One region of the Cellulomonas sp. SLBN-39 genome, then DNA from elsewhere that is predicted to be linked to it. Evidence: riboswitches for the same ligand, from Rfam matches in the RefSeq annotation. Region 1 holds a riboswitch; the other holds the start of a gene.

Region 1 (15,280 bases):
CCCACCCACACGGACCTGCCGAGCGCACGCCCGACCGCGCGGAGGAAGTCGCAGAGGCCGTCCAGCTCCTCCTGCCCCCGGAAAGCCCTCGCGTCGAGGTCGAAGTCGATCGCGGTGGGCATGAAGAACCAGAGGTGAACCCAGGCCGCCGGTGCGACCTCGACCCGGATGGGCGGGGGCGACTCGGCCTCCGGGTCGGCGAGCCGCGCGGCGAGCCCCGCCGCCGTCGGGAACGCGTCCCCGTCGACGCGCCACGGCCCGGTGCGCACGAGGTCGAGGACGGTCTGCCAGTCGTCGACGGTGACGCCGCCCTCGACCCACCCGTCCGGGAGCGCGCCCACGACGTCCGCGTCGAAGAGGTCGCGGACGTCGTCCCACCGCAAGGTGCTCACACGACGATCTTCCGCCGGCACACGACCGACCTCCACCCCCGTCCTGCCCACACACACCTGCTGCCGGGGCGCCGACGGCAATCGAGGTGAAGCTCCGGCGGACGCCTGGGAGGATGGTCCGTCGTGAGCACGTCCGACCCCGCACCCGCCGCCCCCGCCGAGGGCGCGCGCGGTGAGCGTGCGCGGACCGAGGCTCCCGCCTCCGGGGGCGCACCCGGCGGGGGCCGGCGTCGGGGCGGACGCCCGGGGCGCGCCGCGGACGGCCGACGCGAGGGCGACGGCCGGGCGCGTCGCCCCCGCGACACCACCCGCCACCCCCACCGCGACGACGCGCGCCTGACCCGGGCCGCCGAGGCCCGCGCGGCGGTCGACCTGCCGGAGATCACGTACCCCGAGCAGCTCCCGGTCTCCGCCCGCCGCGAGGAGATCGCGGCCGCGCTGCGCGACCACCAGGTCGTCGTCGTCGCCGGTGAGACGGGCTCGGGAAAGACGACGCAGATCCCGAAGATCGCGCTGGAGCTGGGCCGCGGCCGGGCCGGGCAGATCGGTCACACGCAGCCCCGGCGGATCGCGGCCCGCTCGGTGGCCGAGCGCATCGCCGACGAGCTGGGCGTCCCCCTCGGCGGCGTCGTCGGGTACCAGGTGCGGTTCACCGACGAGTCCAGCGACTCGACCCTCGTCAAGGTGATGACCGACGGCATCCTGCTGGCGCAGATCCAGCGGGACCCGATGCTGCGGATGTACGACACGCTGATCATCGACGAGGCGCACGAGCGCAGCCTCAACATCGACTTCGTCCTGGGGTACCTGACGCGGCTGCTGCCGCAGCGCCCGGACCTCAAGCTCGTCATCACGTCGGCGACGATCGACTCCGACCGGTTCGCCCGGCACTTCGCCGGGCCGCCGACGCCGGAGCACCCGGACGGCGTGCCCGCGCCCGTCGTCGAGGTCAGCGGCCGCACGTACCCCGTCGAGATCCGCTACCAGCCGCTGAGCCCGGACGACGGGCCGGACCGGGACCTGGTCACCGGCATCACCGAGGCCGTCGACGAGCTCATGGCCGAGGGGCCCGGCGACGTGCTGGTGTTCCTGTCCGGCGAGCGGGAGATCCGCGACGCCGAGGACGCGCTGCGCGGCTCGCTCGGCCCGCGCGTGACCGACCCGCGGCACCCGGACGCCGTGGACGTCGTGCCGCTGTACGCGCGCCTGTCGGCCGCGGAGCAGCGCCGGGTGTTCGAGGCGCACACCACGCGCCGCGTGATCCTCGCGACCAACGTCGCCGAGACGTCGCTGACGGTGCCGGGCGTGCGGTACGTGGTCGACCCCGGCACGGCGCGGATCTCGCGGTACTCGAAGGCCACGAAGGTGCAGCGGCTGCCGATCGAGCCGGTGTCGCAGGCGTCGGCCAACCAGCGCTCCGGGCGGTCGGGGCGTGTCGCGCCCGGCGTCGCGATCCGCCTGTACTCCGAGGAGGACTTCGCGGGGCGCCCCGAGTACACCGAGCCGGAGATCCTGCGGACGTCGCTCGCGTCGGTGATCCTGCAGATGATCGCGGTGGGCGTGGTCGCCTCCCCCGACGAGGTCGTGGAGTTCCCGTTCGTCGACCCGCCGGACGTGCGGTCCGTGCGCGACGGCGTGGCGCTGCTCACCGAGCTCGGCGCCCTCGACGTGCGCGGCGGCCGCACCCGGCTCACCGACACCGGCCGCGCGCTCGCCCGGCTGCCCATCGACCCGCGGCTGGCGCGCATGGTCGTCGAGGCCGGTCGGCGCGGGGTCGCGCGCGAGGTGCTCGTCGTCGCGGCGGCGCTGTCGATCCAGGACCCGCGCGAGCGCCCCGCCGAGCAGCGCGAGACCGCCGACGCCCTGCACCGGCGGTTCGCCGACCCGTCGTCGGACCTGCTGTCGTACCTCAACCTGTGGACGTACCTGCGCGAGCAGCAGCGCGAGCTGTCCGGCTCGGCGTTCCGCCGCATGTGCAAGGCCGAGCACCTGCACTTCCTGCGGGTGCGGGAGTGGCAGGACGTCGTCGCGCAGCTGCGGCAGATGGCCAAGGACCTCGACATCGACGCCAAGGGCGCACCCACGCCCGCGTCCGACGCGGTGCCGGCCGCCGCGGGCCACGGGCGCGACGGGCGGCGCGACGGCGGCCGTCACACCCCCACGGGCGCGCCCACGCAGGACGCCGCCACGGTCGACGGCCCGGCCGCCGTGCAGACCCGGTGGACGTGGGACGGCGACGCGATCCACCGCGCGATGCTCCCCGGCCTGCTCTCGCAGATCGGCATGCAGATGGTCACGGACGTGGCCGCGGGCAACCCGCCGAAGGGCCGTGACGGCAAGCCGCGCAAGCCCGACGCGCGGGCCCGCAACGAGTACCTCGGCGCCCGCGGCGCGCGGTTCGCGATCTTCCCCGGCTCCGGGCTGGCGCGCCGTCCTCCGTCGTGGGTGATGGCGGCCGAGCTCGTCGAGACGTCACGGCTGTGGGCGCGCGACGTCGCGAAGGTCGACCCGGCGTGGGTCGAGGAGGCCGCCGCGCACCTGGTGAGGCGGACCTACTCGGAGCCGGCGTGGTCGACGCGGCAGGGCGCGGCGATGGTGACCGAGAAGGTGCTGCTGTTCGGGGTGCCCGTCGTCGTCGACCGCCGGACGCTGCTGGCCACGGTCGACCCCGAGCAGGCGCGCGAGCTGTTCCTGAGGCACGCCCTGGTGCAGGGCGAGTGGACGACGCACCACCAGTTCTTCCACGAGAACCGGCGCCTGCTCGCCGAGGCGGAGGGGCTGGAGGCGCGGGCCCGGCGCCGCGACCTCGTGGTCGACGACGACGTGCTGTTCGACTTCTACGACGAGCGGGTGCCGGCCGACGTCGTCTCCGCCCGGCACTTCGACCGGTGGTGGAAGGGTGCGCGCCGCACGACCCCGGACCTGCTGACGTTCACGCGCGAGCTGCTCGTCGGCGACGAGGCGCACGCGATCGACGAGAGCGCGTTCCCGTCGCGGTGGCCGCAGGGCGACCTGACGTTCCCCGTGACCTACCAGTTCGAGCCCGGCACCGAGGCCGACGGCGTCACCGTGCACGTGCCGCTCGCCCAGCTGCCGCGCGTGCGCCCCGAGGGCTTCGACTGGATGGTGCCGGGCGTGCGGGCCGAGCTGCTGACCGCGACGATCCGCGCGCTGCCCAAGCCGGTGCGCGTGCAGCTCGTGCCCGCGCCCGACGTCGCCCGCGCGGTGGACGCGTGGATGACCGAGCACGCGGCGTCGTGGGAGGACACGGTGCGCGCGGCCGACGCGGCACCGTCGTTCGTGGAGGTGTTCGCGCAGGCGGTGCGCGCGCTGCGCGACGTCGAGGTGCCGCCGGACGCGGTCGACCTCGACCGCCTGCCGCCGCACCTGCGCGTCACGTTCCGCGTGATCGGCGAGCAGGGCGGGCGCTCGGGCGGCGTGCTCGACGAGGGCAAGGACCTGCTGGTGCTGCAGCGCCGGCACGCGGCGCGGGCGCAGGACGCGGTCGCGTCGGCCGTGCGCACCGCGGTGCGGGCGGCGATGGAGGAGGCGATGACCGCCGGCGGTGCCTCGACCGTGCCGGGCGGTGCGGCGGACGGCGCGACGGTCGACCGGGCGAGCGGCGGGCGCGGTGCCGGGGCCGTGGGCGGCGGGCGGGCGGCGCGCCCGGGCCCCGCGCCGCGCAGCCCCGGCGTCGACCTGGAACGGACCGGGCTGACCACGTGGCCCGACCTGCCGGGCCCGCTGCCCGAGGTCGTCGAGGCCACCTCCGCCGCAGGCGGCGTGGTCCGCGCGTACCCGACCCTCGTCGAGGAGCCCGTGGGCGGGGCACCGGGCGTGGCGCTGCGGGTCCTCGCCGACGCAGCCGTGGCGCAGGACGCGGCGCACCGCGGCCTGCGCCGGCTCCTGCTGCTCGACGTCGGCCTGCCGACGGCCCGCGTGACCACCCGGTGGACGGGGCAGCAGGCGCTGACCCTGGCGGCGTCGCCGGCACCGTCGACGCAGGCCCTCGTGGCGGACGTGCAGCTCGCGTCCGTCGACCGGCTGCTGCGGCGCGCCCTGGCGGGCCGGCCCGCGAGCGCGGTCCGCGACGCGGAGGGCTACCGGGCGGTGCGGGAGGCCGTGCGGGACGCGCTCGAGGACGACGTGCACCGCACGGTCGGCGACGTGGTGACGGTGCTGACGGCGTGGCGCGAGGTCGAGGCGGAGGTGCGCGGCACGTCGAGCGTGGCGCTGCTGGCGACCGCGCAGGACGTGCGGGCGCAGGTCGGCCGCCTGGTGCACGACGGGTTCGTCACCGAGGTGGGCGCGGACCGGCTGCCGCACGTGGCCCGGTACCTCCGCGCGGCCCGGCACCGGCTGGTCAAGGCGGCGGAGAACCCGCGCCGCGACGCGGACCTGGCGTGGCAGGTGCAGGACGTGGAGGACCAGGTGGCGACGGTCCGGGCGCGTCTGGCCGCGGGACCGCCGGACCCGGTGCGGGCGGCGGCGCTGGCGGACGTGCGGTGGCTGGTCGAGGAGCTGCGGGTGAGCCTGTTCGCGCAGCAGATCGGCACGCCGGTGCCGGTGTCGCCGACCCGGATCCGCAAGGCGCTGGCAGCGATCGGGTGACCGCACGGCCCCTGGCCGCGCGCGGCCGCGAGGGGGTCGTCGTCGGTGCTGTGACCGCCCTCGGGCTCGTCTCGACCGGCTGACCTGCGACGACGTCGGGGCGGGCGCTCGGAGGGGTGAGCGGGCGTCCGGGTGGCGGCCGAGCGGGTGAAGCGTGCCTCCACAACGGGCGGGCTCCGGCGTTGTGGGACTCGGCAGGTCCGGCGCAGGGGGACGAATCGGTACGTTGCGGTCGGCGTGCCGGACGGTTGTCCGCCGCTCCCCCATGCGGACGACCGCACCGCCCCGGCGGCGGCGACCGCCCGACCGACCGGAGTCGTCATGACCACCCCCCAGCCCCCCGCCGCCCCCGAGCCCGTCAACCCCGCCCCGGTCCCCGCGCCCGCCGGTGCCGCGCAGGACGGCCAGAACGCGATGCTCGTGCACCTCGGCGGCATCCTCTTCGGCTTCATCCCCGGCCTCGTCGTCTGGCTGACCGTGCGCGGCCGTCAGACCTTCCTGGAGGACCAGGCGCTCGAGGCCCTGAACTTCCAGCTCACGCTGCTCGGCCTCTACATCGTCACGGCGATCCTCGCCCTGCTCGGCCTCCCGCTGGGCTTCCTCGTCTGGATCGCCGGCACGGTCTTCGCGATCATCGCGGGCCTCGCCGCGAAGGACGGCCGCGTGTACCGCTACCCCGCGACCCTGCGCCTCGTGAAGTGACGCACCGCTGAGACGACCCGACGGCGCGGTGCCGCGGGCGGGTCACACCCGTCCGGCGGCACCGCGCCGTCGTCGTACCCGGGCGGCGACCGGTCAGGCCTCGTCGAGCCGGGCGCGCACGTCGGGCTCGAGGTCGAGGTCGGCCGCGCCCAGCAGCTCGTCGAGCTGGGCGACGCTGCTGACCCCGACGACGGGGACCACGGGGACGTCGCCGCCGAGCAGCCACGCGAGCGCGACCTGGTGCGGCGTCGCGCCCAGGTCGGCGGCCACCTCGCGCAGCACAGCCAGCCGGGCGCGCGAGCCCGGGTGGTCGTAGCCGCCGGGCAGCGGCTTGTCCGGGCGCACGAGCGCACCCTGGAGCAGCGGGGAGTAGGCGGTGACGGTCAGGGGCGGCCGGCCGTCGACCCCGGTGGAGCGCGCGTAGTCGAGCAGGTCGGGCGTCGCGACGTCGGTGCGGCCGACCTCGGGGCGCGGGTGCAGGTAGCTCATCCGCTGCTGGACCACCGCGTAGGGGGCCACGCCGAGGCGGGCGGCCTGCTCGCGGGCCTCGACGACGCGCCAGGTCGCGACGTTGGAGATGCCGCTGAGGCCGACGAGGCCCTCGTCCTGGAGCGCCCCGAACGCCCCGACGGTCTCGGCGAGCGGGGTCTCGCGGTCGTCGACGTGGCCGTAGAGGACGTCGATCCGGTCGACGCCGAGGTGCTGCAGGCTCAGGCGCGCCTCGGTGGCGACGACCGGTGCGGACAGGCCCTGGAAGTTGGTCGGCGGGGTGCCCGAGAGCGGCAGGGCCGGGTCCTTCGGGGCCGCGCCCAGCTTGGTGGCGAGGCGCACGCGGCCGCACGCACCACGGTCGGCGAGCCAGCGGCCCAGCACGTCCTCGCTGTCCCGGCCGTAGCCCTCGCCCCACGCGTTGTAGTTGTTGGCGGTGTCGAGGAACGTCCCGCCGGCCTCGACGAAGCGGTCGAGGATCGCGTGGGCCGTGGTCTCGTCGGTGCGGGTGCCGAACCACATGGTGCCGAGGCAGAGGGTCGACACGTCGACCGTGGTGCGGCCGTCGCTCAGCGTGCGGTAGCGCATGGGGACTCCTTCCGGGCCGGGGACGGTCACTGCCGCACCGGTGCGTCCGGCGCGCCGTCCCTGCCGACGCTAGGTCCGCAACGGTCCGGGAGTACGGTCCGATCCGATGGCTCCCGACCAGACCGATCTGCCGCCGGCGTGGGACGTGCTGCTCGACCTGCGCGGCGACGGTCCCGTGCACGTTCGCCTAGAGGCGGCGCTGCGGCGGGCGGTGCGCGACGGTCGCGCGGCACCCGGTGCGGCCCTGCCGCCGAGCCGTGCGCTGGCCGCGACCCTCGGCGTCTCGCGCTGGGTGGTGACCCAGGCCTACGGCCACCTCGTCGCGGAGGGCGTGCTCGAGGCGCGCACGGGCTCGGCGACCCGGGTCGCGGCCCGCCCGGCCGACCTGCGGGGCCCCGTCGGGGGCGCGCGGCCGGCTCCCGCACCCCTGCCCGCGCGACGGGCGTTCGACCTGGCGCCGGGGGTGCCGGACCTGCGGCACGTGCCGCGCGCCGACTGGGTGCGCGCCACCCGCGCCGCGCTGGCCGCCGCGTCGGACGCCGACCTCGCGGGCCCCGTGCCCGGCGGGCACCCGCGCGCACGTGCGGCGGTGCTCGCGCACCTGCTCGCGGCCCGCGCCGTGACGGCGGACGACGTCCGGGTCACCAGCGGCGCGGCCGAGGGCATGCACCGCGTCGCGGTCATGCTGCTGGCAGCCGGTCACCGGGCGGTGCTGGTCGAGGACCCGGGGTGGCCCCGGCTGCGGGAGGTGGCGGGGGCGGCAGGCCTGACGACGGTCCCGGTCCCCGTCGACGAGGGCGGCCTCGATGTGGCGCAGGCGCGGCTGCGCGCGGCCCGTGCCGGCGCGCGGGCGGTGCTGGTGACGCCCGCCCACCACTTCCCCACGGGTGCGGCGCTGGCGCCGGAACGCCGTGACGCGCTGGTGCGGTGGGCCCGCGAGGTCGACGGGCTGGTGGTGGAGGACGACTACGACGCCGAGCACCGGTACGACCGCCGCCCGGTGGCCGCCCTGCAGGGCCTCGCTCCGGAGCGGGTGCTGCTGCTGGGGTCGCTGAGCAAGACGCTGTCGCCGGCCGTCGGGCTCGGCTGGGCGGTCGTGCCGCCGCGGTGGCGGGACGCGTTCGACGCCGCGGACGGCACGGACCCGTCGACGCTGACGCAGCTGGTGGTGGCGGAGCTGCTGGCCGGCGGGTCGTACGCGCGGCACGTGCGCGCGGGCCGGCTCCGCTACGCCCGCCGGCGCCGGGCCCTCGTCGACGCCCTGCGCCGCCACCTGCCGGGGTGCACGGTCGACGGCCTCGACGCGGGGCTGCACGTGCGGCTGCACCTGCCCGACGGGGTGGACGGGGACGTGGTCGCCGAGGCGGCCGCACGGCTCGGCGTCACCATCGCACCCGGGTCCAGGTACGACGCACCGGGCGGGTCCGCGTCGCGCGGCACGCTGGTCCTGGGCTACGGCGCCCTGGCCGACGCGCGGGTCGAGGGTGCCGTCGCCCGGTTGGCCGCGGCCGTGCGCGGCGTCGCGCGCGGTCCGTCGTGAGCCGCCCCCAGCCCTGCATCGGGTGGCCCGGTGCACGGACCGCGCGCCCGGCGCGGATGATGTCGGACGCCCGCACCAGACTCGGGGCATGACCGACGCTCTGCCTCTCGTCGCCGGCCGCTGCTTCGGCGACGGGGACCCGCTCTACGCCGCGTACCACGACACCGAGTGGGGCGTTCCGGTGCACGACGAGCACGCGCTGTTCGAGCGGGTGGCGCTGGAGTCGTTCCAGTCGGGGCTCGCGTGGATCACGATCCTGCGCAAGCGGCCCGCGTTCCGGGAGGCCTTCGCGGGGTTCGACCCGGGGGTGGTCGCGGGGTTCGACGAGGACGACGTGGCGCGGCTGATGGCGGACGCGTCGATCGTGCGCAACCGGGCCAAGATCGACGCGACGATCGCCAACGCCCGTGCGCTGCTGGCGCTGCACGCCGAGGGGAGCACGCTCGACGCGCTGCTGTGGTCCTTCGCCCCGCCACCGGGCCCTCCGCCGGCCGACCCGCAGCAGGTGCCGGGGAGCACCCCGGAGTCGACCGCCCTGGCGCGCGAGCTCAAGCGGCGGGGGTTCCGGTTCGTGGGGCCGACGACCGCCTACGCGGCCATGCAGGCGTGCGGTCTGGTCGACGACCACCTGGTCACCTGCCCGGTTCGCGCCGCTCTGCCCGGGTGATCTTCCGCGGGCGGGTGAACGTCCTGCTCAGAGCCCTCGGCTCGCGGGGTGCTGACGGTTAGGGTTCCTCCTGTGGCGGAGCACCCCGAGCGAGACGCAGGCGACGCCGTGCGCGCGGCGCAGGACGCCTGGCAGTGCACGGAGGACACGGACCCCCGTGTCCTCGCCGCGGTGCGCGACGGGCTGGCCGGGGTCCCCGCGGGTTCGCCGGCCGTGACGCGGGCGACCTGGTTCGGCATCCCGCACCAGCGCGGCTCGCGCGAGACGAAGCCGTCGATCCGCCGCCGCCGCCGCGGCTGACCTGACACCAGCCCCCGCGACGTCTCGGAGGCACGCCCGACGCCCCGCCGACGCCCGCTCCTGGCGCCCGTGGCACACCCGGGGGCTCCCGACGTGCGCGCCCCCCTCGCCGACCCGCGACGCGGCGTGGTCGGCACCCCCGCGACCGCTGAGCGAGCGTCGACATCTCACCCGTCGGAACCCGTTGTCCACCTGTCGGTCACGGGCTACGATCGCAGCAACCATCCAGAGCGGCCGAGAGACCTGGCTCGACGACGCCGCAGCAACCCCCCTCATCGCCTGAGGGTGTGGGTGCTTCCGCCAGGACCGATGGAGCGGACATGCGTCGACCTTGCCCTCACGACCCCACGCACCTGCCGGCCCCGTGCTGCGCGGTGCGTCGATGACCGCCGTGGTCGGCGTCGAGCCGCTGGCCGGCACCACGGACGCCCCGCCCGCCCGCCCCGCGCCGGCCGGGCGCGCGCGCGGCGGCCGGTTCGGCGCCCTCGACCGGCCCACGGTCTCGTTCGAGCTGTTCCCGCCCCGCAACCCCGACGCCGCGCCGCGGCTGTGGTCGACGGTGCGCGAGCTCGAGGCCGCCGAGCCCGACTTCGTCTCGGTGACGTACGGCGCCTCCGGGCACACGCGGGCCACCACGCGCGGGCTCGTGCGCCGCCTGCTGCACGAGAGCTCGCTGACCCCGATCGCGCACCTGACCTGCGTGGGGACCTCCCGCGAGGAGGTCACCGCGATCGTCGAGGAGTTCCTCGACGAGGGGGTGCGCTCCTTCCTGGCGCTGCGCGGCGACCCGCCCGCCGGCCAGGCCGACTGGCGGCCGCACCCGGACGGCCTGCAGACCGCGGCCGAGCTGGTCGAGCTGCTGCGCGAGATCGAGCACCGCCGCTGCGCGGGCAGCCCGTCGCAGGCGGTGCGCGCCCGCGTGCGGCCGCTCTCCGTGGCCGTCGCCGCGTTCCCGCGCGGCAACGCGGCCACCGGCGGCACCCGCGCCCAGGACGTGGAGGCCCTGCTGCGCAAGCAGGAGGCGGGTGCGGACTTCGCGATCACGCAGGTGTTCTACGAGGCCGACGCGTACCTCGGCCTCGTCGCGGAGGCCCGGGAGGCGGGCGTGACGATCCCCGTGGTCCCCGGCATCCTGCCGACCACCGACCCGGCGCGGCTCCTGCGCGTGCAGGAGCTCACGGGCGTGCCCGTGCCCCGCGACCTGCTGGCCCTGCTGGACGGCACCGACGACCCGGCCGAGCGGCACCGCCGCGGCATCCGCGCCAGCATCGACCTGGTCAACGGCGTGCTCGACGGCGGGGCGCCCGGCGTCCACGTCTACACGTTCAACCAGCACGGCGCCGCGCTCGACCTGCTCGACGGCGCCGACCTGCGCGGACGCGGCGCCGAGCAGCCCTGACCCGACCGACCACCGGGCCCGCCGTCGCGGACCCGACCCGCCGGGCCCGCACGTCCGGCGCGCAGCACCCGCCCCATCCGAGACGCACCACGAGGACTCACGCCATGAGCGACACCACCCCGACGCCCACCCCGGCGTTCCCGGCCGGCTCCGTGCTGGGCTACCCCCGCATCGGCCCCCGCCGCGAGCTGAAGAAGGCCATCGAGGCGTTCTGGGCCGGCCGCAGCACGGCCGACGACGTCGAGCAGGTCGCGGCCGACCTGCGCCGCCGCACCCGCACCCGCCTGGCGGGGCTGGGCCTGGCCACGGACGCCCCCGCGATCCCGTCGGCGTTCTCCTTCTACGACCACGTGCTCGACACCGCGGTGCTGCTCGGCGCCGTGCCGGAGCGCTTCGCGGACCTGCAGGACGCCGACGGCCGCCTCGACCTGGCCGGATACTCCACGGTCGCGCGCGGCCGTGGCGACGACCTGCCGCTCGAGATGACCAAGTGGTTCGACTCGAACTACCACTACCTGGTGCCGGAGATCGGCCCGGGGACGACGTTCCGGTACGCGAGCGACCGCCCCGTCGCCGAGCTCGCCGAGGGCCTGGCCGAGGGCGTGCTGACCCGACCCGTCGTCGTGGGCCCGGTGACCTTCCTCGCGCTGTCCAAGCCGACCGCGGACGCGCCCGAGGGCTTCACGCCGCTCGACCGCCTCGACGACGTGCTGCCGGTGTACGTGCGCCTGCTCACCGAGCTCGCGGCCGCCGGCGCCACCTGGGTGCAGCTCGACGAGCCGGCGCTCGTCTCCGACTCCACGGGCGTGCCCGCGCCACGCCTGCACGAGGCCGTCACGCACGCGTACCGCGTGCTGGCCACCGAGCTGTCCCGCCCGCAGCGGCCCGCGATCCTGCTCGCGGCGCCGTACGGCGACCTCGGCGCGGCGTGGCCCGTGGTCGCGGCGACCGACGTCGAGGGCGTCGCGATCGACGTCGTGCGCGGCGCCGCGCCGACGACGGCCCCCGACGGCCTGTCGACCAAGACGCTCGTCGCGGGCGTCGTCGACGGCCACAACGTGTGGCGTGCCGACCTCGACGCCAAGCTCGCGGTCCTCGAGCAGCTCGAGGGCCTGGGCGCCGCCGCCGTCACGGTCGGCACGTCCACGTCGCTGTTCCACGTGCCCCACGACGTCGCCGACGAGCCCGCCCTCGACCCGACCCTGGCGTCGTGGCTCGCGTTCGCCGACCAGAAGGTCGTCGAGGTCGCGACCCTCGCCGAGGGCCTGACCGAGGGCCGCGAGGCCGTGCACGAGCAGCTGCTCGCCGCCGCCGACGCCCTGCGCACCCGCGCCGCCGCGCCCGGCGTCGTCCGCCCCGAGGTCCGCGAGCGCGTGGGCGCCCTGACGGAGGCGCAGTTCAGCCGCGGCACGTTCGACGCCCGCCGCGAGGCGCAGGCCGCGCGGCTGGCGCTGCCGCCGCTGCCGACGACCACCATCGGGTCGTTCCCGCAGACGTCGCAGATCCGCAAGGCCCGTGCGGCCTTCGGGAAGGGCGAGCTCACGGCCGAGCAGTACGAGGACGAGATGAAGGCGGAGATCCGCCGCGTCGTCGAGCTGCAGGAGGGCATCGGCCTGGATGTGCTGGTGCACGGCGAGCCCGAGCGCAACGACATGGTGCAGTACTTCGCGGAGAACCTCGACGGGTTCTCGGTGACGCAGAACGGCTGGGTGCAGTCGTACGGCTCGCGGTGCACGCGCCCGTCGATCCTGTGGGGCGACGTCTCGCGGCCGGCGCCGATCACGGTGGCGTGGGCGCAGTACGCGCAGTCGCTCACGGACAAGCCGATGAAGGGCATGCTCACGGGCCCGGTGACGATCCTCGCGTGGTCGTTCGTGCGCGACGACCAGCCGCTGGGCGACACCGCGAACCAGGTGGCGCTGGCGCTGCGCGACGAGATCGCGGACCTCGAGGCGGCGGGCATCGCGATCGTGCAGGTCGACGAGCCGGCGCTGCGCGAGCTGCTGCCGCTGCGCGAGGCCGACCAGGCCGCGTACCTCGACTGGTCGGTGCGCTCGTTCCGCCTCTCGACCGCCGGCGTGCGGGACGACACGCAGATCCACACGCACCTGTGCTACTCGGAGTTCGGCGAGATCATCGACGCGATCGAGGGCCTGGACGCCGACGTGACGAGCATCGAGGCGGCGCGCTCGAAGATGGAGATCCTCGGCGACATCTCCGCCGCGGGGTACCCGCGGGGCATCGGCCCGGGCGTGTACGACATCCACTCCCCGCGCGTGCCGAGCGAGGGCGAGGTCACGGACCTGCTGGCCTCCGCGGTGCGCAGCATCGACGTCGGCCAGCTCTGGGTGAACCCGGACTGCGGCCTCAAGACCCGCCGCTACGAGGAGGTCACGCCCTCCCTGGAGCACCTGGTGCAGGCGACGAGGACGGTCCGCGCGACCCTCTGACCTGCTCGGACGCGGGGCCCCGGCCGGTGCGGCCGGGGCCCCGCGCCGTCTGCGCCGAGGTGCCGGAGGCGGGTGACGGGCGTCCGGGTGGCTGCCGACCGGGTGATGTGCGCCCGTGGTGCCCGGACCCTGCCCGCGCGGCCCCCGACGCCGGTAGCGTCGGGCAGATGGCGACCCCGTTCGACGTGCCCCTGGCGCAGCTGCGCACGCGGCAGTCCCTGAAGTGGCGCACGTACGCGCCCGACGTGCTGCCCATGTTCGTCGCGGAGATGGACGTCAGCGCCCTGGAGCCGGTGGTGCGCGCGGTGCACGACGCGATGTCCGCGGGCGACACCGGCTACGACCACGGCACCCGGTACGCGGAGGCCTTCGCGGAGTTCGCGCTCGAGCGGCACGGCTGGGACGTGCCCGTGGCGGGGACGCGGATGGTGCCGGACGTGATGATCGGGATCGTCGAGGTGCTCGGCGTGCTCACGCACCCGGGCGACGCCGTGGTCATCACGACGCCGGTGTACCCGCCGTTCCGCGCGTTCCTCGAGCACGCCGGCCTGCACGTGGTGGCCGTCCCGCTCACGGGGGCGGGCCGGCTCGACCTCGACGCGCTCGACGCGGCGTTCGTCGACGCCCGGGCGATGCTGCTGTGCCACCCGCAGAACCCGACGGGGACGCTGCACTCGGCGGCGGAGCTGACGGCGCTGGGCGAGCTGGCCGCGCGGCACCACGTGCGCGTCGTCTCCGACGAGATCCACGCCCCGCTGGTGCTGGACGACGAGCCGTTCGTCTCGGCGACCGCGGTGATCCCGCAGGCCGTCGCGCTGCACTCCGCGTCGAAGGCCTTCAACCTCGCGGGTCTCAAGGCCGCGGTGGCGGTGCCGGGCGCGGAGGCCGGCGCGGACCTGGCGCGCATGCCGGAGATCGTCGGGCACGGGGTCAGCCAGATCGGCGTCGTCGCGCACGTCGCGGCGTACCGCGAGGGCGGCGCCTGGCTGGACGCCGCGCTGGAGCAGATCCGCACCAACGTCGCGACGGTCGACCGGACGCTCGCCGACCGCCTGCCCGGTGCCCGGTGGACGCCGCCCGCGTCGACGTACTTCGCCTGGCTGGACCTGCGCGGGTGCGTGCCGCCCGACGCCGACCCGGCGCGCGTGCTGCTGCAGGAGGGTGCTCTGGCCGTGAACTCGGGCCCGACCTTCGGGGCGCAGGGTGCGGGCTTCGTGCGGATGAACCTGGCCACGTCCACCGACGTGCTCGCCGAGGGGCTCGACCGGCTGGTCGGCGCGCTGGTCTGAGCACCGTGGCCCGGGGCGACCTCGGGCCTCGGTGACGGCCCCGCACGCCGACGCCCGGGTGCCCCCGTAGGAGGGCGCCCGGGCGTCGGTTCGGTGCGTCAGCCGGCGGTGCCGGCCGGGGCGGCCTCGATCGAGGTCGCGGCGGAGCCGTGCTGCACCTCGATGCGGCGCGGCTTGGCCTCCTCGGCCACGGGGATCGTGAGCGTGAGCACGCCGTCGGCGTAGGTCGCGCTGATCTGGTCGAGCGCGAGGCCGCGGCCGACCGTGAGCTGGCGGGCGTACGTGCCGGCGGGGCGCTCCTTGGCCAGCCACTGCACGTCGTGCTCCGTGCGGCCGGACCGGTTGGCGCGGATCGTCAGCGTGCGGTCCTCGACCGCGACGTCGATCGTGCCCGGGTCGGCGCCCGGCAGGTCGACGTGCAGGACGTAGTGGTCGCCGTCCCGGTACAGGTCCATCGGCATCCCGGCCGACGCGCGGTCGGCGGCGAGCATCTGCCCGAGGACTCGGTCCATCTCCTGGAACGGGTCGAAACGAGTAGCCACACCCCTCACCTCCTCGACGTGGGGCCGCGGACCGCCCGCGGACCCGGATGCGCCCGGCGCGCCTGCCGCCGGGTGGCTACACGTCAAGGATTAGCACTCTGTGGTGCCGAGTGCCAACAGGTCGCGGGGCCCGGTTCGCCGACGGCGAAACGGGTCCCTCGTGGTGGGTGCCGCGGGCGTCAGGACGGGCCGGTGCGCGACGGGAAGGCCGCGACGAAGCGCTCCAGCGCCTCGACGATGGGCACGTCGGCGTCGAGCCACGGCACGTCGAGCCACTGCCCGTCGGGGAGCCAGCGCAGCTCGTCGTGCTC
Region 2 (15,280 bases), 970 kb from region 1:
ACGCGACGACCTTCCAGTACAGCCGCGGGATGCCCACGCCCCGGTAGACGGGGTCGTCGCCGGCGAGCACGGGCCCGGTGAGCACGACCAGCCGCAGGCGCTGGGCGCGCGCGTGCTCGAGCACGTGGTCCTCCAGCCCGAGCCACAGGGCGGCGCCCTGGTTGAACCCGGACGCCTGCGGGGCCGCGTTCGGGTACGCGAACGTCTCGCGCTCGGCCTGGGCGGCGACTCCCGGCTCGCCCCACACGGGGTCGCGGCGGCGCACGAGGTGGCCGCGGTCGAGGTCGTTGCGCGCGTACAGCTCGGGACCGGCCTGCTCGTGCGCGGGGACGCGGGGGTCGAGGAACCAGTCGTCGGACCGGGGGACGTCGCGCAGGGTCGTCCCGTCGACGTCGACGACCGTGGCGGCCGCGAGCCGGCGCACGGGGTGCAGCAGCACGGTGAAGTGCGTCGACGTCAGCGTGCGGACGGGGCCGGGCGCGACGGGCAGCGGGACCGTCGGGCCGAGGAAGGACGGGTCGTGGCCATCGCTCACACCGCCGACGCTACGCCGTGGCGGGGTCCGTCGCGGCCCGGCGGACCTGGACGGGGGACTTTCACCCGTGTCACCGGTGGGCGGGACAAAGGTCGGGTGGAAGCGTTCACGCAGGGGCGTCCTGTGCCGATGGGGCGCGGAAACCCTTCCCGACAGGAGCACCAGAATGCCCGTAGCCCCGCAGCACCGCTCGGCCCCGCCGTCCGGCACCTCGACCGCCCGCCGGTGGACAGGTGCAGCGGCGACCGTCGTCCTCGCGCTGCTGGCGGTGCTCGTGCCGACCGCGGCCCAGGCGGCGACGCCCGGCGGGTCGAGCCGCGCGACCGCCGTCCCCCTCCCGGTGGCCGACCTCGACTCCTCGTTCGAGGCCAGCAACGCCGGGGTGACGTCCGGTCCCGGCACGGACGGCCAGACCTGGTACAACGTCACCTGGTACTCCTGGACGCCCGCCGAGGACGTCCGTGTCTTCATCCGCGCGACGTCGACCGACCCGGTCGGGTGGGACAACACGCTCGAGGTGTGGTCCGGCGGGAGCCAGCTGGGGCAGAACGACGACTTCTACGGCCTCGACGCCTCGCTGACCGTGAACCTGCAGGGCGGCACGACGTACCAGATCGGCCTCGGCGGGTACCGCAGCAGCTCCAAGGGCACCGTCGAGATGCGGTTCGCCACGCGCGTGCCCTCCCCCCCGCTGGACGTGCAGGCCACGCGGGGCAGCGGGTCCGCGACCGTCTCGTGGTCGACGCCCGCCGACGTCGCAGGTGGCGTCACGCAGTACCGGGTGCTGTGCACGCCGGACGGCGGGTCGCAGACCACGTGCGCGACGCTGAACGGCACGCCGCCGTCGACGTCGACCGTCGTGAACGGCCTGCAGAACGGCACGGCCTACACGTTCCACGTGGTCGCGGCCAACGTCATCGGCGACTCCGACCCGTCCGTGCCGGTCACCGACGTCGTCCCGCAGGGGCCGTCGACGACCACGCTCTCGCTCGACCCGGCGGCTCCCGTGAGCGGCGAGCCGTTCGACGTGCGCGTCGAGGTGGCGTCGGCCGGTGCGCCCGTCGCGGGGACCGTCGACGTCACGGTGGGCTCCACCTCCTACGACGACCTCCCGCTCGTCGGGGGCACCGCCGTCGTCGAGGACGTCACCCGCCTCGCGGGGGACGTCCGTGTCGAGGCCTCCTTCGGCGGCACCGTCGCCGTCACCGCCTCGTCCGCGTCCCTCGACGTGACCGTCGCCAAGCGCCCGCAGACGGTGACGGTGGAGGCCCTGCCCGACGACCTGGTGTACGCGGGCGAGCCCGTGCAGCTCGCGGGGACCAGCTCGGCCGGTCTCCCGCTGACCTTCGTCGCCGCGGGCTCGTGCTCCGTGCGGGGCACGCTGCTCGACCTCGTCGACGTCGGCACGTGCACCGTCACCGCCTCCCAGGCCGGCGACGCGCAGACGCTCCCGGGCGAGGCGACCACGACGGCCGAGGTCGGCCGCAGGTCCCAGCAGGTGACGTTCGGCGAGCTCCCGGCCCTGGTCTACGGCCAGGCGTCGGTCGCCGTCAGCGCGTCGTCGAGCGTGGGCCTGCCCGTGGTCCTGACCGGCTCCGGGGCGTGCACCGTGACCGGTGGGCGACTCGTCGTCACCGACGTGGGCACCTGCACCGTCACCGCGACGCAGGACGGCGACGTGCGCACGACGCAGGCATCCGCCGTGGTGCGCGTCGGGGAGGTCGCCCGTCGTGCGCAGACGGTCACGATCGCGTCCTTCCCGGCGCCGACGCTCGGCCAGCCCACGCCCGACGTCGTCGCCCGGTCGCAGTACGACCTGCCCGTCACGCTCGAGGCCGCGGGTGCGTGCGTCATCGAGGACGGCGCGCTCGTCGCGATCAGCGCCGGGGAGTGCACCGTCACCGCCACGTCCGTCGGCGACCGGCTCACGCTGCCCGCCAGCGCGTCCGTCACCGTCCAGGTGTCCGGCCCGCCCGGGGACGTCGACGCGACGCTCGACGGGACGCTCGGCGAGCGCGCCGCGGGTGCGGAGGTCTCGGCCCGGGGCGTCGGGCTGCTGCCCGGCAGCATCCTCACCCTGACGGTGTACTCGACGCCGCGGGTCATCGGCACCGCCGTGGTCGGCGCGGACGGCACGGCCGTCGTGAGCGGCGCCCTGCCCCCGGGCCTGGAGACCGGTGCGCACCGCCTGGTGGCGACCGGCACGGCGTTCGACGGCACCCCGGCGGAGTTCGTCCTGACGTTCACGCTCGCCGCGGACGGGTCGTTCGTGCAGATCGCGGACACGCGCCTGCCCCGGCCGGCCTCGGGCACGCCGCTGGCCGAGACGGGCGTGGGCGACGCGCTCGCCCCGACGTTCGCGCTCGGCGGCGCGTGGGTGCTGCTGGGGGTGGCGCTGCTGCTCGTGGCCCGTCGGCGCGGGGCCCGCGCGGCCCGCTGACCGGCACACCGGCCCGACCTGTGGCGCACCTCGGACGAGGTGCGCCACAGGCGTTCTCGGCCCCGTAGGATCGGCCCTGAACCCCGCCGCCGTGAACCAGGGAGCACCTGTGGGACGAGTCGTCGTCGACGTCATGCCGAAGCCCGAGATCCTCGACCCGCAGGGCAAGGCCGTCGCCGGTGCGCTGCCGCGGCTGGGCTTCGCGCAGTTCACGTCCGTGCGCCAGGGCAAGCGGTTCGAGCTCGAGGTCGACGGGCCGGTGACGCCCGAGGTGCTCGCCGCCGCCGCGGCCGCCGCCGAGCAGGTGCTGTCGAACCCCGTCATCGAGGACGTCGTGCGCGTCGCGGACCTCGAGGCGGACGCCGCCGCGACCGTCGTCAGCCAGGGCCTGGCCTGATGACCCGCGTCGGCGTCGTCACGTTCCCCGGCACGCTCGACGACCGGGACGCCGCACGCGCGGTCCGCCTGGCCGGTGCCGAGCCCGTCGCGCTGTGGCACGCGGACGCCGACCTGCACGGGGTCGACGCGGTCGTGCTGCCCGGCGGGTTCTCCTACGGCGACTACCTGCGCGCCGGGGCGATCAGCCGGTTCGCGCCCGTCATGGGCGAGATCGTCGACGCCGCCGGTCGCGGCCTGCCGGTGCTGGGCATCTGCAACGGCTTCCAGGTGCTCACCGAGGCGCACCTGCTGCCCGGGTCGATGATCAAGAACGACCACCTGCACTTCGTGTGCCGCGAGCAGGTCCTCTCGGTCGAGAACGTCGACACCGCCTGGACCCGCGACTTCACGGCGGGCGAGCGCATCACGATCCCGCTGAAGAACCAGGACGGGCAGTACGTCGCCGACGAGCGGACCCTCGACGAGCTCGAGGGCGAGGGCCGGGTCGTGTTCCGCTACCAGGGCGTGAATCCCAACGGCTCGCGCCGCGACATCGCCGGCATCGCGAACGCCGCGGGCAACGTCGTCGGCCTCATGCCGCACCCCGAGCACGCCGTCGAGCCGGGCTTCGGCCCCGACGGGCCCGCGGGACCGCGCAGCGGCACCGACGGGCTGCGCTTCTTCACCTCCGTCCTGCACGCGCTGGTCGGCTGACGCCGTGAGCACCGCGACGTCGGCACCGGGGACCGCTCCGCGGCTCGTCCACGTCGCGTGGGACGGCCCCGACGCCGCGGTGCTCCGGGCCGCCCAGCAGGCCGAGCTGCGCGAGCGGTACGGCGAGGACGACATCGGCCACGCCATGGGCGCCGACACCGTCGTCGTCATGGTCCTGCTGCGCGACGGCGACCACGCCCTCGCCTGCGGCGCCCTGCGCGACGCGACCGTGGACCTGGGCGCCGGCGTCGCGGAGATCAAGCGCATGTACGTGCGCCCCTCGGCGCGCGGGCGAGGGCTGTCGCGCACGATCCTCGCCGAGCTCGAGCGCATCGCCGCCGAGCGCGGCTTCACGCGCCTGGTGCTCGAGACCGGGATCCTGCAGCCCGAGGCCATCGGCCTGTACCTGTCCGCGGGTTTCCTGCCCGTCGACAACTACGCCGAGTACGCGGGCGTCGTCGACTCGCGCTGCTTCGGCAAGGACGTGACGCCGGCACCGGTGGTGCGGGGCGTGCCGGGGCCCGCGCCGGTCGTCACCCTCGTCGCGGCCGACGACCCGGACGCGGTCGCGCTGCGCCGGGCGCTGCTCGCCGAGGTCGCCGCCGACGACCCCGCGGACGCCCTCGCCGGGGCGGACGCCGCCGCCCTCGACGCCGCGGCCCGCGCCACCGACCTCGGGGCCACGTTCGTCGCCCGCGTCGACGGCCGCGCGGTCGGCTGCGTCGGGGTGCGCCGCGCGGACGCGCCCTGGCCCCGGGAGTGGGCCGAGGTCCGGCGTCTGCACGTCACCCCCGACGCCCGCCGCACCGGCGTCGCCTCCCACCTGCTGCGCGCCGCCGAGGACGCCGCCCGCGCGGACGGCGCCACCCACCTCCTCGTCGACACCCGCGTGCGCCTCGCACCGGCCGTCGCCCTGGTCACCCGCGCCGGGTACCGCCCCGTCCGCCCCGCTGGCGACTGGGCCGCCCACCCCACGACCCTCTGGTTCGCCCGAGCCCTGTGACCCCGGTGGCGCTCGTCCTGCGATGCGGGACGGGGCTGGCCGCCGTCGTGGCGCTGCGGCTACCCTGACCTGCATGTCCTCGACCCGGGTGTGTTGTCGCTGAGCTGACGACCCGCGCGCGTGCGGCCACCGGCCCCGTGACGCACCCTGCTCGACCCGAGGACCCCACCCGTGGCCACGTCCACCCTCACGCCTCCCCGCACCCGCGCGTCCGCCCTCGGACGGACCGTGCCCCCGCACCACCTGCGGTCCGGCGCACCGACCGTCGAGATCGTCGGCCGGACCAGCCCTCGCCCCGGTGCCGTGGAGCACGTGCTCGACACCGCGACGCCCGACGACGCGGCTCTCGCCCTCGCGGCCGCCCGCGCCGACGTCGTCCGGCTCGTCCCGTCCGCCGCCCTGCCCACGCCCGGGCACGTGCGAGCGCTCGTCCGCCGGGTCGAGCAGGAGGTCGCCGCGCTGGGTCGCCCCCGCGCGGACGTGCGGGTGGTCCTCGAGGTCGAGACCGTCGTCGCCGCCGACGCCGCGGACGCCCGCCGCCGCCGCAGCCACCTGGCGTACGCGGAGGCGTTCGCCGGGCTCACGTGGTCGCCCTCGGCGTCCTGGGTGGTCGCACCGCTCGACGCCGTCCTCGACACGGCCACCGACCTCGCGCGCCGCTCGGGCGTCGACGCGGTCGCCCTCAGCCTGGTGGGTGCGTCCGCCGCCCACGCCCCGACGCTCGTGGCTGCGGTCGCCTGAACGTCCGACCCGGTGCCCCGGGACGACGCCCGGCGCTGAGCCGGGCGTCGTCGTCGCGAGGCGTCAGACCGGGAGCGTGGCCAGGGCGCGGGCGAGGTCGTCGCGCAGGTCCTCGACGTCCTCCAGGCCCACCGACAGGCGGACCGTGGACTCGGCGATGCCCACCGCGGCGCGGCCGGCGGGGCCGAGCTTGCGGTGCGTCGTCGTCGCGGGGTGCGTGACGATCGACTTCGCGTCGCCGAGGTTGTTGGAGATGTCGACCACGCGCAGCGCGTCGAGCACCCCGAACGTCGCCTTCTTCGCCACGTCCGCCGGTGCGTCCGCGGGCACGGCCAGGTCGAACGTGACGACCGTGCCGCCGCCGGACTGCTGCCGCAGCGCCAGCGCGTGCTGCGGGTGGGAGGGCAGGTACGGGTACCGCACGCGCGCGACGCCAGGCTGCTGCTCCAGCCAGCCGGCCAGCTCCAGCGCCCCGGCGGCCTGGTGACGCACCCGCACGCTCAACGTCTCCAGGCCCTTGAGCAGCACCCACGCGTTGAACGGCGAGAGCGACGGGCCCGTGTTGCGGATCAAGGTCTGCACCGGTCCGCGCACGTAGCCCGCGCTGCCGAGGATCGCCCCGCCGAGCACGCGGCCCTGGCCGTCGATGTGCTTGGTCGCCGAGTACACGACGACGTCGGCGCCGTGGTCCAGCGGCCGGGAGAACACGGGGGTCGCGAAGACGTTGTCGACGACGACGGTCGCGCCGGCGGCGTGCGCGAGACGGCTGACCTCCGCGATGTCGACGAGGTCCTGCACGGGGTTCGACGGCGTCTCGAAGAACACCACGTCGGCGGGTGCAGCGAGCGCGGCCTCCCACTGCTCGGGCACGTGCCCGTCGACGTAGTCGGTGCGCACGCCCCAGCCGGCCAGGATCTCGTCGAAGATCACCAGCGACGAACCGAACAGCGCGCGGGACGCCACGACGCGCGACCCCGAGCGCACGAGCGCGGCGAGCGCGGTGAACACCGCCGACATGCCGCTCGCCGTGGCGTAGCAGGCCTCCGCGCCCTCGAGCAGGCGCAGCCGCTCCTCGAACGTGGTGACGGTCGGGTTGCCGTACCTCGAGTACAGGAACCGGTCGACCTCGCCGGCGAAACCGGCCTCCGCGTCGGCCGCGGACCCGTACGTGTAGCCCTGGGTGAGGAAGACGGCCTCGGACATCTCGGCGAACTCGCTGCGCACGAGCCCGCCGCGCACGGCGAGCGTGTCGGGCCGCAGGGCGTCGCGGTCGACGCGGCGGGCGTCCCAGTCGCCGGGCCCGGGGACGCGGGGGCCGGTCACGGCTGGACCCAGGGCAGCCCGTCGGCGCGCCAGCCCTCGTGGCCGCGGTGCCCGTCGGGGCCGGTCGCGCCCTCGAAGCCCTCGAGCACGTTGTAGGCCGGGCCGAGCCCGGCGGCCGTCGCGGCCTGCGCGGCGCCGATCGACCGCTGGCCCGAGCGGCACAGGAACACCACGGGGGTCTGCTCGGTGACGCCCGCCGCCCGGAGCTGGTCGAGGAAGCGGGGGTTGAGCTGCCCGGTCGGGTACTGCGACCACTCGACGAGCTGCGCCTGGCGGCCGAGCTCGCGCAGGTCGGGCACACCGACGTAGCGCCACTCGGCGTCGGTGCGGACGTCGACGAGCACGGCGGACGCGTCGTCGCGCAGCAGCTCCCAGGCCTGCGTCGCGGTGATGTCCCCGGCGTAGCCGTCGGCGGGTCGTGGCTGCACGCTCATGCGGTTCCTCCATCGGCCTGGCGGTAGCACCCTCGTCCGGTCCGGTGCCCGTCGGGGACGGTGCGGGGACCGCGGGTTGCTGCGGCGTCGTCGAGCCAGGTCTCTCGGCCGCTCTGGATGGTCGAGGCCGATGCTAAGGCACGACGCGTGGGCCGCGGCGGACGGATCTCACGCCTCGGCCGCCGACCAGGACGGACCGGACGACATGAGACCGCGCGTCTTGCATCGCGAGATTCGTCCGCGCGGCGCGTTGACACCCGTGCGCGCGCACGCCGATCCTCGTGCCAGGTCATGAGCGCCAGCGACAAGCCCCGGCTCGCTGGCCGGCAACCCTCCTCCGCGGTGGGGTGCCCCGGGTGACGACCTGGCCGTGCACCGACCGGTGCCGGCAAGCGCGGGGTCCGTCGGCCGGGTCCCGGGACGGACGGAGCGACCCATGACCACCATCACCGAGCTCTTCGCGTGTGCGGACGAGACGACCGGCACCGCCGTCACGGCCCGTTCCGCCGCGCCGGCGCCCGCGCCCGGCGAGCAGGCGCTCCTGCCCGTCGTCGGCGCCGGCACCCGGGTGCCGCTCGTCGACGGCACGCAGCGCACGTACGCGAACCTCGACTGCGCGGCGAGCGCCCCGGCGCTCGAGGCGGTCGCCGCCCGCGTCGCCGAGGTGCTGCCGCTGTACGCGTCGGTGCACCGCGGCGCCGGGTACCTCTCGCAGGTGTCGACCGCGCTCTACGAGGCGTCGCGGCAGGCCGTCGCCCGGTTCGTGGGCGCCCGCGAGGACGACGTCTGCGTCATCACCCGCAACACCACGGACTCGCTCAACCTGCTCGCCGGCGTCGTGCCCGCGGGCGGGCGGGTCCTCGTCCTCGACGTCGAGCACCACGCGAACCTGCTGCCGTGGGTGCAGCGCTCGGGCACCGCGCAGCGCGGCACCGGGCGCGTCGCGACCGTCCTGCCCCTGGAGCCGACGGTCGCCGCGACCCTCGACGCGATCCGCGCCGAGCTCGCCCGTGGCCCGTACGCGCTGCTCACGCTGACCGGTGCCTCGAACGTCACCGGCGAGGCCCTGCCGCTGGACGAGGTCGTGGCGATCGCGCACGCCGCGGGGACGCGCGTCGCGGTCGACGGCGCCCAGCTCGTCCCGCACCGCGGGTTCTCGCTCGCCGCGACCGACGTCGACTACGTCGCGTTCTCGGGCCACAAGACGTACGCGCCCTACGGGGCCGGTGCCCTCGTGGGCCGCCGCGACTGGCTCGACACCGGCACCCCGTACCTCGCCGGCGGCGGTGCGGTGCGCGACGTGCGCACCGACCGCACCGTCTGGCAGCCGGCACCCGCCCGGCACGAGGCCGGCTCGCCCAACGTGGTCGGCGCGATCGCGCTCGCGCAGGCGTGCGACACCCTCGCCGCGCTGCCCGCCGGGGCGCTCGAGGCCCACGAGCAGGCGCTGCGGGCGCGCCTCGTCGACGGGCTCGCGGCGGTCGACGGCGTCGAGGTCGCGCGCGTGTGGCCCGACTCGGCCGACCCCGTCGGCGTCGTGACGTTCACGGTCGCCGGCCGCAACCCCGGCCTGGTCGCCGCGTACCTGGCCGCCGAGCACGGCATCGGCGTGCGCGACGGCCGGTTCTGCGCGCACCCGCTGCTCGCGCACCTCGGTGCCGAGCAGGGAGCGATCCGTGCGTCGGTGGGCGTGGGCACCACCGCCGAGCACGTCGACCGGCTGGTCGCCGCCCTCGCCGCGCTGCGGGCCCACGGCACGCAGGCGCAGTACGAGGTGGTGGACGGCTGCTGGACCGTCGTCGACGACACGCGCCCGCTCATCGAGGTCCGCGGCCTGGACCACCTCGCGGCCACCGCGGCCGCCGCCTGCGGCCCGGCCCTCGACGACTGACCCCGCCAGCCCTGCTCGCCCGCGCACCCGCCGCCCCCGTCATCGGTGGCGGATCAGGCGGGTGGTGCGCCACCGATGACGGGCTCGGCGGGTCGGGGTGGATCGGGTGGCGCCGATGACGGGGTCGGCGGGTGGTCGGGCTGCCAGGATCGGGGGGTGGAACACGATCTGGTGCTGGAGGGGTCCGGGGTGCGGCTCGTGCCGCTGGCGGTCGAGCACGCGGGCGCGCTCGCGGCGTTCGTCGACGAGCGGGTCTGGCGGGGGATGACGTCACCGACACCGGTGGGCGAGCAGGCCCTGGCCGACGTCGTGCACGTGGCGCTCCGGACGCCCGCCCGCTACGCGTTCGCGGTGGTCGACCGGGCGAGCGGACGCGTGGTCGGCTCGACGTCGTTCTACGACGTGGACCGTGCGATGGGCCGCCTCGAGATCGGCCACACGTACTACGACCCGGCCGTCTGGGGCACCCACGTGAACCCGGCGTGCAAGCTTCTCCTGATGACCCACGCGTTCGAGACGTGGGGCGTGGCGCGGGTCGCGTTCCGCGTCGAGGGCCGCAACGCCCGATCGGTCGCGGCCGTCACCAAGCTCGGCGCGGTGCCGGAGGGGCGGCTGCGCGGTCACCGCGTCGCCGCCGACGGCACCCGTCAGGACTCCCTGTACTTCTCGGTCCTCGCCGAGGAGTGGCCCGCGGCCCGCGCGCGCCTGGAGGCGCGCCTCGCCGGAGCTCCGGACGTCGACGACCGCACGTCGGTGCTGCTCCTCGGCGGCCGCTCGGGCGTCGGGAAGTCGACCGTCGCGGCGGCCGTGCACGACCTCCTCGTCGAGCGGGACGTCGCGCACGCCGTCGTCGAGGGGGACGCGCTCGACCTCGCGCACCCGACGCCCTGGGAGCACGGCGTCGCGGCCGCCAACCTGGCCGACGTGTGGCGTCGGTACCGGGCGCTGGGGCACCGGCGGCTCGTCCTGGCGAACACGGTGAGCGTGCTGGAGGCGGACGTCCTGGCCGCGGCGGTCGGCGACCGTCCGCAGGTGACGTCCGTGCTGCTGACCGCGAACGACAGCACCGTCCGCGAGCGGCTGGCGCGCCGGGAGGTCGGTGCGTCCTACGACGCGCACGTCGCGCGTTCCGACGCTGCGGCCCGCCGCCTGGAGGCCGAGGCGGGCGCCCGGGTCCACCGTGTCCCGACGGATGCCCGCCCGCCGGCCGACGTCGCGGCGGACGTGATCGCGCTCGCCGGCTGGTGACCGTCCCGCGCGAGCCCGTGGTCCGTGGCGTCTGCGGCGCCGATGCCGCCACGGATGACGGGCTCGGCGGGGGAGGAGCGGTCAGGGGTCGACGAGCAGGCCCAGGTGGGCGGCGAGGAGCGGGGCCAGCTCGAGGACCTGCGCGGGGCTGACCGTCGCGCCCGCCAGGCCCGCGACGCCGTCGACGGCCCGCCAGCGGGCGCCCCGCAGGTCGGCGCTGGCCAGCTGTGCGCCGTTGAGGTCGACGCGGCGGACGTCGCAGTCCACGACCTCCAGGTGCCGCACGCGGGCCTGCGCCAGGTCGAGGTCGCCGATCGTGACGCCCTCCAGCCGCAGCCGGTCGATCGTCGCGCCGCGCAGGTCCAGGTAGTCGACCTTGCCGCCGTGCACGTGCCCGCGGGTCCACCGCGACGCCGTCGCCACGAGGGCGCCGATCCGCGAGTCGCCGATCGTCACGTCCTGCCACGACGTGCCGGGCGCCCGCCACGTCCCGGCCCGCACCCCGGTGAAGGTGCAGTCGACGAGCCGTGCGCCGTCGACGTCGAGGCCGTCGAGGTCGCAGCCGGTGAACGTGCAGTCCATGATCCGGGCGCCCGCGGCGGTGAGGCCGGCCAGGTCCACGCTGTCGAACGCCAGGTCGTCGAGGTCGCCCTCGGGCTCGAGGTCGGCCGCGGTCCCGGGTGACGTCATGGCGCCACCCTGCCACGGGCCGCCGACGCCCGGACTCCCCGCCGGGGCGTCGGCGGGCACCGAGGGCGGACGGTCTCAGGCGAGCGGCCGGACCTCGCCCTGCAGGTGCAGGCGGCCCGAGCGGGGGCTCCACGCGGTGAACCGGTGACGGTCGTCCTCGCGGGCGACGCGCACGTCCACGCTCGCCGGCAGCAGCACGGGGGACGCGAACTCGACGTCCCACGTGAACGCGTCGCCCCGGGCGGCGCCGACGTCGGCCAGCGCGCGCGAGGCCGTGAGCATGCCGTGCGCGATCGCCCGCCGGAACCCGAGCAGCCGCGCCGTCACGGGCGACAGGTGGATCGGGTTGACGTCCCCGGAGACCGCCGCGTACCGGCGGCCGGTGTCCGCGGCCAGCTCCCAGCGCCCCGTCCGCACGGGTGGCACGAACGCGGGCCGGTCGAGCTCGTCGGCCGGCGCGTCGACCAGCCGCACGCCCTTGGCGAGGTACGACGAGACCCCGCGCCACGCGACCTCCCCGTCGGCGGCGACCTCGGTGACCAGGTCGACGGCGGTGCCGGCCCGGTGCGCTCGCAGGCCCTGCGCCCGGGCGCGCACGTCGAGCACGTCGCCCAGGTGCAGCGGCCGGGTCTGCGTCACGTGGTTGGCCACGTGCACCAGCCCGAGCAGCGGCAGCGGGAAGTCGTCGCGCACCATCAGCGCGGTCGCGACGGGGAACGCGAGCACGTGCACGTACCCCGCGGGCAGGGTGTCGGAGGCGGTCTCGTGCACCAGCCGCTGGTAGCGCGTCAGGTGGTCGGCGTCGACCCGCACGCCGTCCGCCGCGTACGTGACCTCGGGCAGCGCGTGCGGTGCCCGGCGCCCCGGCAGGGCGGCGCGGGCGGCCCCGGCCAGGCCCCGCGCGTACAGCCCGCCGAGCCCGGGCACGCCGGGCAGCTGCACCGTGCCGGTCACCGGCCGACCATGTTCTGCCCGCACACCCGCAGGGTCCGCCCCACGACCCCGCCCGCCGCGGGCGAGGCCAGGAACGCGACGGCCTCGGCGACGTCCACGGGCAGCCCGCCCTGCTGCAGCGAGTTCAGCCGCCGGGCGACCTGGCGGGTCACCGCGGGGATGCGCGCCGTCATCTCGGTCTCGACGAACCCCGGCGCGACCGCGTTGGCGGTGCCGCCGAACGGCACCAGCAGGGGCGCCGTCGCCCGGACCATGCCGATCACGCCGCCCTTGGACGCCGCGTAGTTCGTCTGCCCGCGGTTGCCGGCGATCCCGGACGTCGAGGCCAGCGCCACGACGCGCGGCGAGTCGACGAAGTCGCCGGACGTCAGCAGCACCTCGTTGATGCGCAGCTGGGCGGACACGTTGACCGCGAGGACGGACTCCCAGCGGTCGGGCGTCATGTTGGCCAGCAGCTTGTCGCGTGTGATCCCGGCGTTGTGGACCACGACGTCGAGACGGCCGTGCCGGGCGCGCGCGTGCGCGAGGATCCGCTCACCCGCGTCGGGGGCCGTGACGTCGAGCTGCAGCGCGGTGCCGCGCACGCGGTTGGCCGTGGCGGCGAGCTGCTCGCCGGCGGCCGGCACGTCGACCGCCACGACGGTCGCGCCGTCGCGGGCCAGCACGTCGGCGATCGCGGCACCGATGCCGCGGGCCGCGCCCGTGACGACGGCGACGCGCCCCGCGAGCGGGCGCTCCCAGTCGGTGGGCAGCTCGCCGGCGTCGGAGTCGACCTCGAGGAGCTGGCCGTCGACGAACGCCGAGCGGGCCGACAGGAAGAACCGCAGCGTGGCCACCACGGACGGCGCGGTGACCGGCACACCGTCGGCGACGACGACGCCGTTGCCCGTGGCCCCGCCGCGCAGCTCCTTGGCCAGCGACCGCAGCAGACCGTCGACACCCTGCCGCGCGGCGGCCACGGCCGGCGCCTCGTCGGCGGTGGCAGGCCGGTGCACGGTGACGACGCGCCCGCCGGGGCGCAGCCCCTTGAGCGTGGACGCCGCGGCCAGCACGGGACCGGCCAGGTCGTCGGGGTGCGCGACGTCGGTGAGCACGAGCACGACGGCGGCGTACCGCACGTCCGGGGCGGGGTGCCGGTGCACGTCCAGGTCCCAGCCGTCCAGCACGGCGGGCGCCGCGTCGTCGAGGTGCGGGTGCGCCGGACCCCCCGCGGGGGACGCGAGCAGCGCGGCGACCGCGTCGGCGTCCGGGCCGCGGCCCAGCACGAGCGCCGGGCCGTCGAGCAGCGGGACGCCGGGGCGGTGCCGGCGCAGCCGGGCGGGGCGGGGCAGGCCGAGCTGGGCGGCCAGCTTCTTCGTGAGCCCGCTGTTGACGAGCTCGAGGTACGTGTCGGTCATCGCTGCTCCTGCGTCGGTGGGGGCGCGGCGGGGAAGGGGGTCAGGCAGCCTCGAGCAGGGCCGTCAGGCCCAGGCCGCCGGCGGCGCACACCGAGACCAGCGCCCGGACGGGGCTGTCGTCGCCTGCGGCGACCTGCGCGGCGCGGCGGGCGTGGAGCTCCTTGGCGATGGTGGCGACGATGCGCCCGCCCGTCGCGGCGAACGGGTGGCCCGCCGCCAGGGACGATCCGTGGACGTTGAGGCGGTCGGGGTCGACGGTGCCGAACGCACCGTCCAGGCCCAGGCGCTCGCGGCCGAAGTCGGGCGACGCCCAGGCGGCGAGGGTGGTGAGCACGGTCGACGCGAACGCCTCGTGGATCTCCACGTACTGCAGGTCCTCCAGGCCGAGCCCGTGCCGGCCCAGCAGCCGGGGGACGGCGAAGACCGGGGCCATGAGCAGCCCGTCCTCGCCGTGCACGAAGTCGACGGCGCCCGCCTCGGCGTCGACGACCGCCGCGAGCGGCACCAGGTCGTGGTCGGCGGCCCACTCCGCGGACCCGAGCAGCACCGTCGACGCGCCGTCGGTCAGCGGGGTGGAGTTGCCGGCCGTCATCGTCGCGGGCGTGTCCAGGCCCAGGCCGAAGGTGGGGCGCAGGCCGGCGAGCTTCTCGAGCGAGGTGTCGGCCCGCAGGTTGCCGTCGCGCGTCAGGCCCCGGTAGGGGGTGACGAGGTCGTCGAAGAACCCGGCGTCCCACGCGGCGGCGAGGCGCTGGTGGCTGCGCAGCGCGACCTCGTCCTGCGCCTCGCGGGTGATGCCCCACTGCGCGGTGGTCAGCGCCTGGTGCTCGCCCATCGACAGGTGCGTGCGCGGCTCGGAGGTCCGGGGCGCGGACGGGGCGAGGTCCTTCGGGCGGATGCGGGCGGCCGCGGCCAGCCGCTGGGGCACGGTGCGGGCGCGCGAGAGGTCGAGCAGCGCCCGGCGCAGCCGGTCCGAGACGGCGATCGGGGCGTCGGACGTGGTGTCGACGCCGCCGGCGACGGCGGACTCGAGCTGGCCGAGCCGGATCTTGTTGCTCAGCGAGACGACCGTCTCGAGGCCGGTGGCGCAGGCCTGCTGGACGTCGTACGCGGGCGTGGTGGCCGACAGCGCCGAGCCCAGCACCGACTCACGCGTGAGGTTGAAGTCCCGGCTGTGCTTGAGCACGGCGCCGGCCGCGACGGCGCCGAGGCGCTCGCCCTGCAGCCCGAACCGCGCGACGAGCCCGTCGAGCGCGGCCGTGAGCATGTCCTGGTTCGACGCGTGCACGTAGGCCCCGCCCGCGCGGGCGAACGGGATCCGGTTCCCCCCGAGCACGTACGCGGGTCGGGCGGTTCCGGTGGGGCTCTGCCGGGTCGCTGCCATGGGGCGGTCCTCTCGCATCGGCGCTGATGACGGGTCCGGGACGTGTCCGAGGAGGTCGGCCGGCGCAGCCATCGCGTAGCGCGCGTCGCTGCGTCGTCCGAGGGACGTTCGTCCCGATCTCGTTCCCGAAACCCACAGTACCTGATACCTT

The links. A riboswitch is a leader RNA that binds a small molecule or an ion and turns the genes downstream of it on or off. The one in region 1 is predicted to bind S-adenosylmethionine.
Region 2: linked by a shared signal. The riboswitch ahead of FBY24_RS10465 (aminotransferase class V-fold PLP-dependent enzyme) and the one ahead of FBY24_RS05885 (methylenetetrahydrofolate reductase) in region 1 are both predicted to bind S-adenosylmethionine.

The regions. Positions count from the first base shown of each region.
Region 1 covers NZ_VFOA01000001.1:1,290,759-1,306,038, forward strand. Annotated here, with positions in the region: gene FBY24_RS05850 (hypothetical protein) at 1-392, opposite strand, end outside; gene hrpA (ATP-dependent RNA helicase HrpA) at 516-5,003, shown strand; gene FBY24_RS05860 (DUF4870 domain-containing protein) at 5,325-5,705, shown strand; gene FBY24_RS05865 (aldo/keto reductase) at 5,799-6,782, opposite strand; gene FBY24_RS05870 (PLP-dependent aminotransferase family protein) at 6,889-8,322, shown strand; gene FBY24_RS05875 (DNA-3-methyladenine glycosylase I) at 8,411-8,989, shown strand; gene FBY24_RS05880 (hypothetical protein) at 9,062-9,289, shown strand; SAM riboswitch class I at 9,508-9,605, shown strand; gene FBY24_RS05885 (methylenetetrahydrofolate reductase) at 9,672-10,688, shown strand; gene metE (5-methyltetrahydropteroyltriglutamate--homocysteine S-methyltransferase) at 10,793-13,138, shown strand; gene FBY24_RS05895 (MalY/PatB family protein) at 13,306-14,427, shown strand; gene FBY24_RS05900 (Hsp20/alpha crystallin family protein) at 14,526-14,969, opposite strand; gene FBY24_RS05905 ((deoxy)nucleoside triphosphate pyrophosphohydrolase) at 15,149-15,280, opposite strand, start outside.
Region 2 covers NZ_VFOA01000001.1:2,257,384-2,272,663, forward strand. Annotated here, with positions in the region: gene FBY24_RS19495 (DNA/RNA non-specific endonuclease) at 1-535, opposite strand, end outside; gene FBY24_RS10430 (fibronectin type III domain-containing protein) at 702-2,975, shown strand; gene purS (phosphoribosylformylglycinamidine synthase subunit PurS) at 3,085-3,372, shown strand; gene purQ (phosphoribosylformylglycinamidine synthase subunit PurQ) at 3,372-4,067, shown strand; gene FBY24_RS10445 (GNAT family N-acetyltransferase) at 4,072-5,070, shown strand; gene FBY24_RS10450 (LLM class flavin-dependent oxidoreductase) at 5,242-5,811, shown strand; gene FBY24_RS10455 (O-succinylhomoserine sulfhydrylase) at 5,875-7,134, opposite strand; gene FBY24_RS10460 (rhodanese-like domain-containing protein) at 7,131-7,568, opposite strand; SAM riboswitch class IV at 7,856-7,969, shown strand; gene FBY24_RS10465 (aminotransferase class V-fold PLP-dependent enzyme) at 8,005-9,459, shown strand; gene FBY24_RS19780 (GNAT family N-acetyltransferase) at 9,616-10,707, shown strand; gene FBY24_RS10480 (pentapeptide repeat-containing protein) at 10,789-11,397, opposite strand; gene FBY24_RS10485 (MaoC/PaaZ C-terminal domain-containing protein) at 11,473-12,351, opposite strand; gene FBY24_RS10490 (3-oxoacyl-ACP reductase) at 12,348-13,748, opposite strand; gene FBY24_RS10495 (acetyl-CoA C-acetyltransferase) at 13,789-15,129, opposite strand.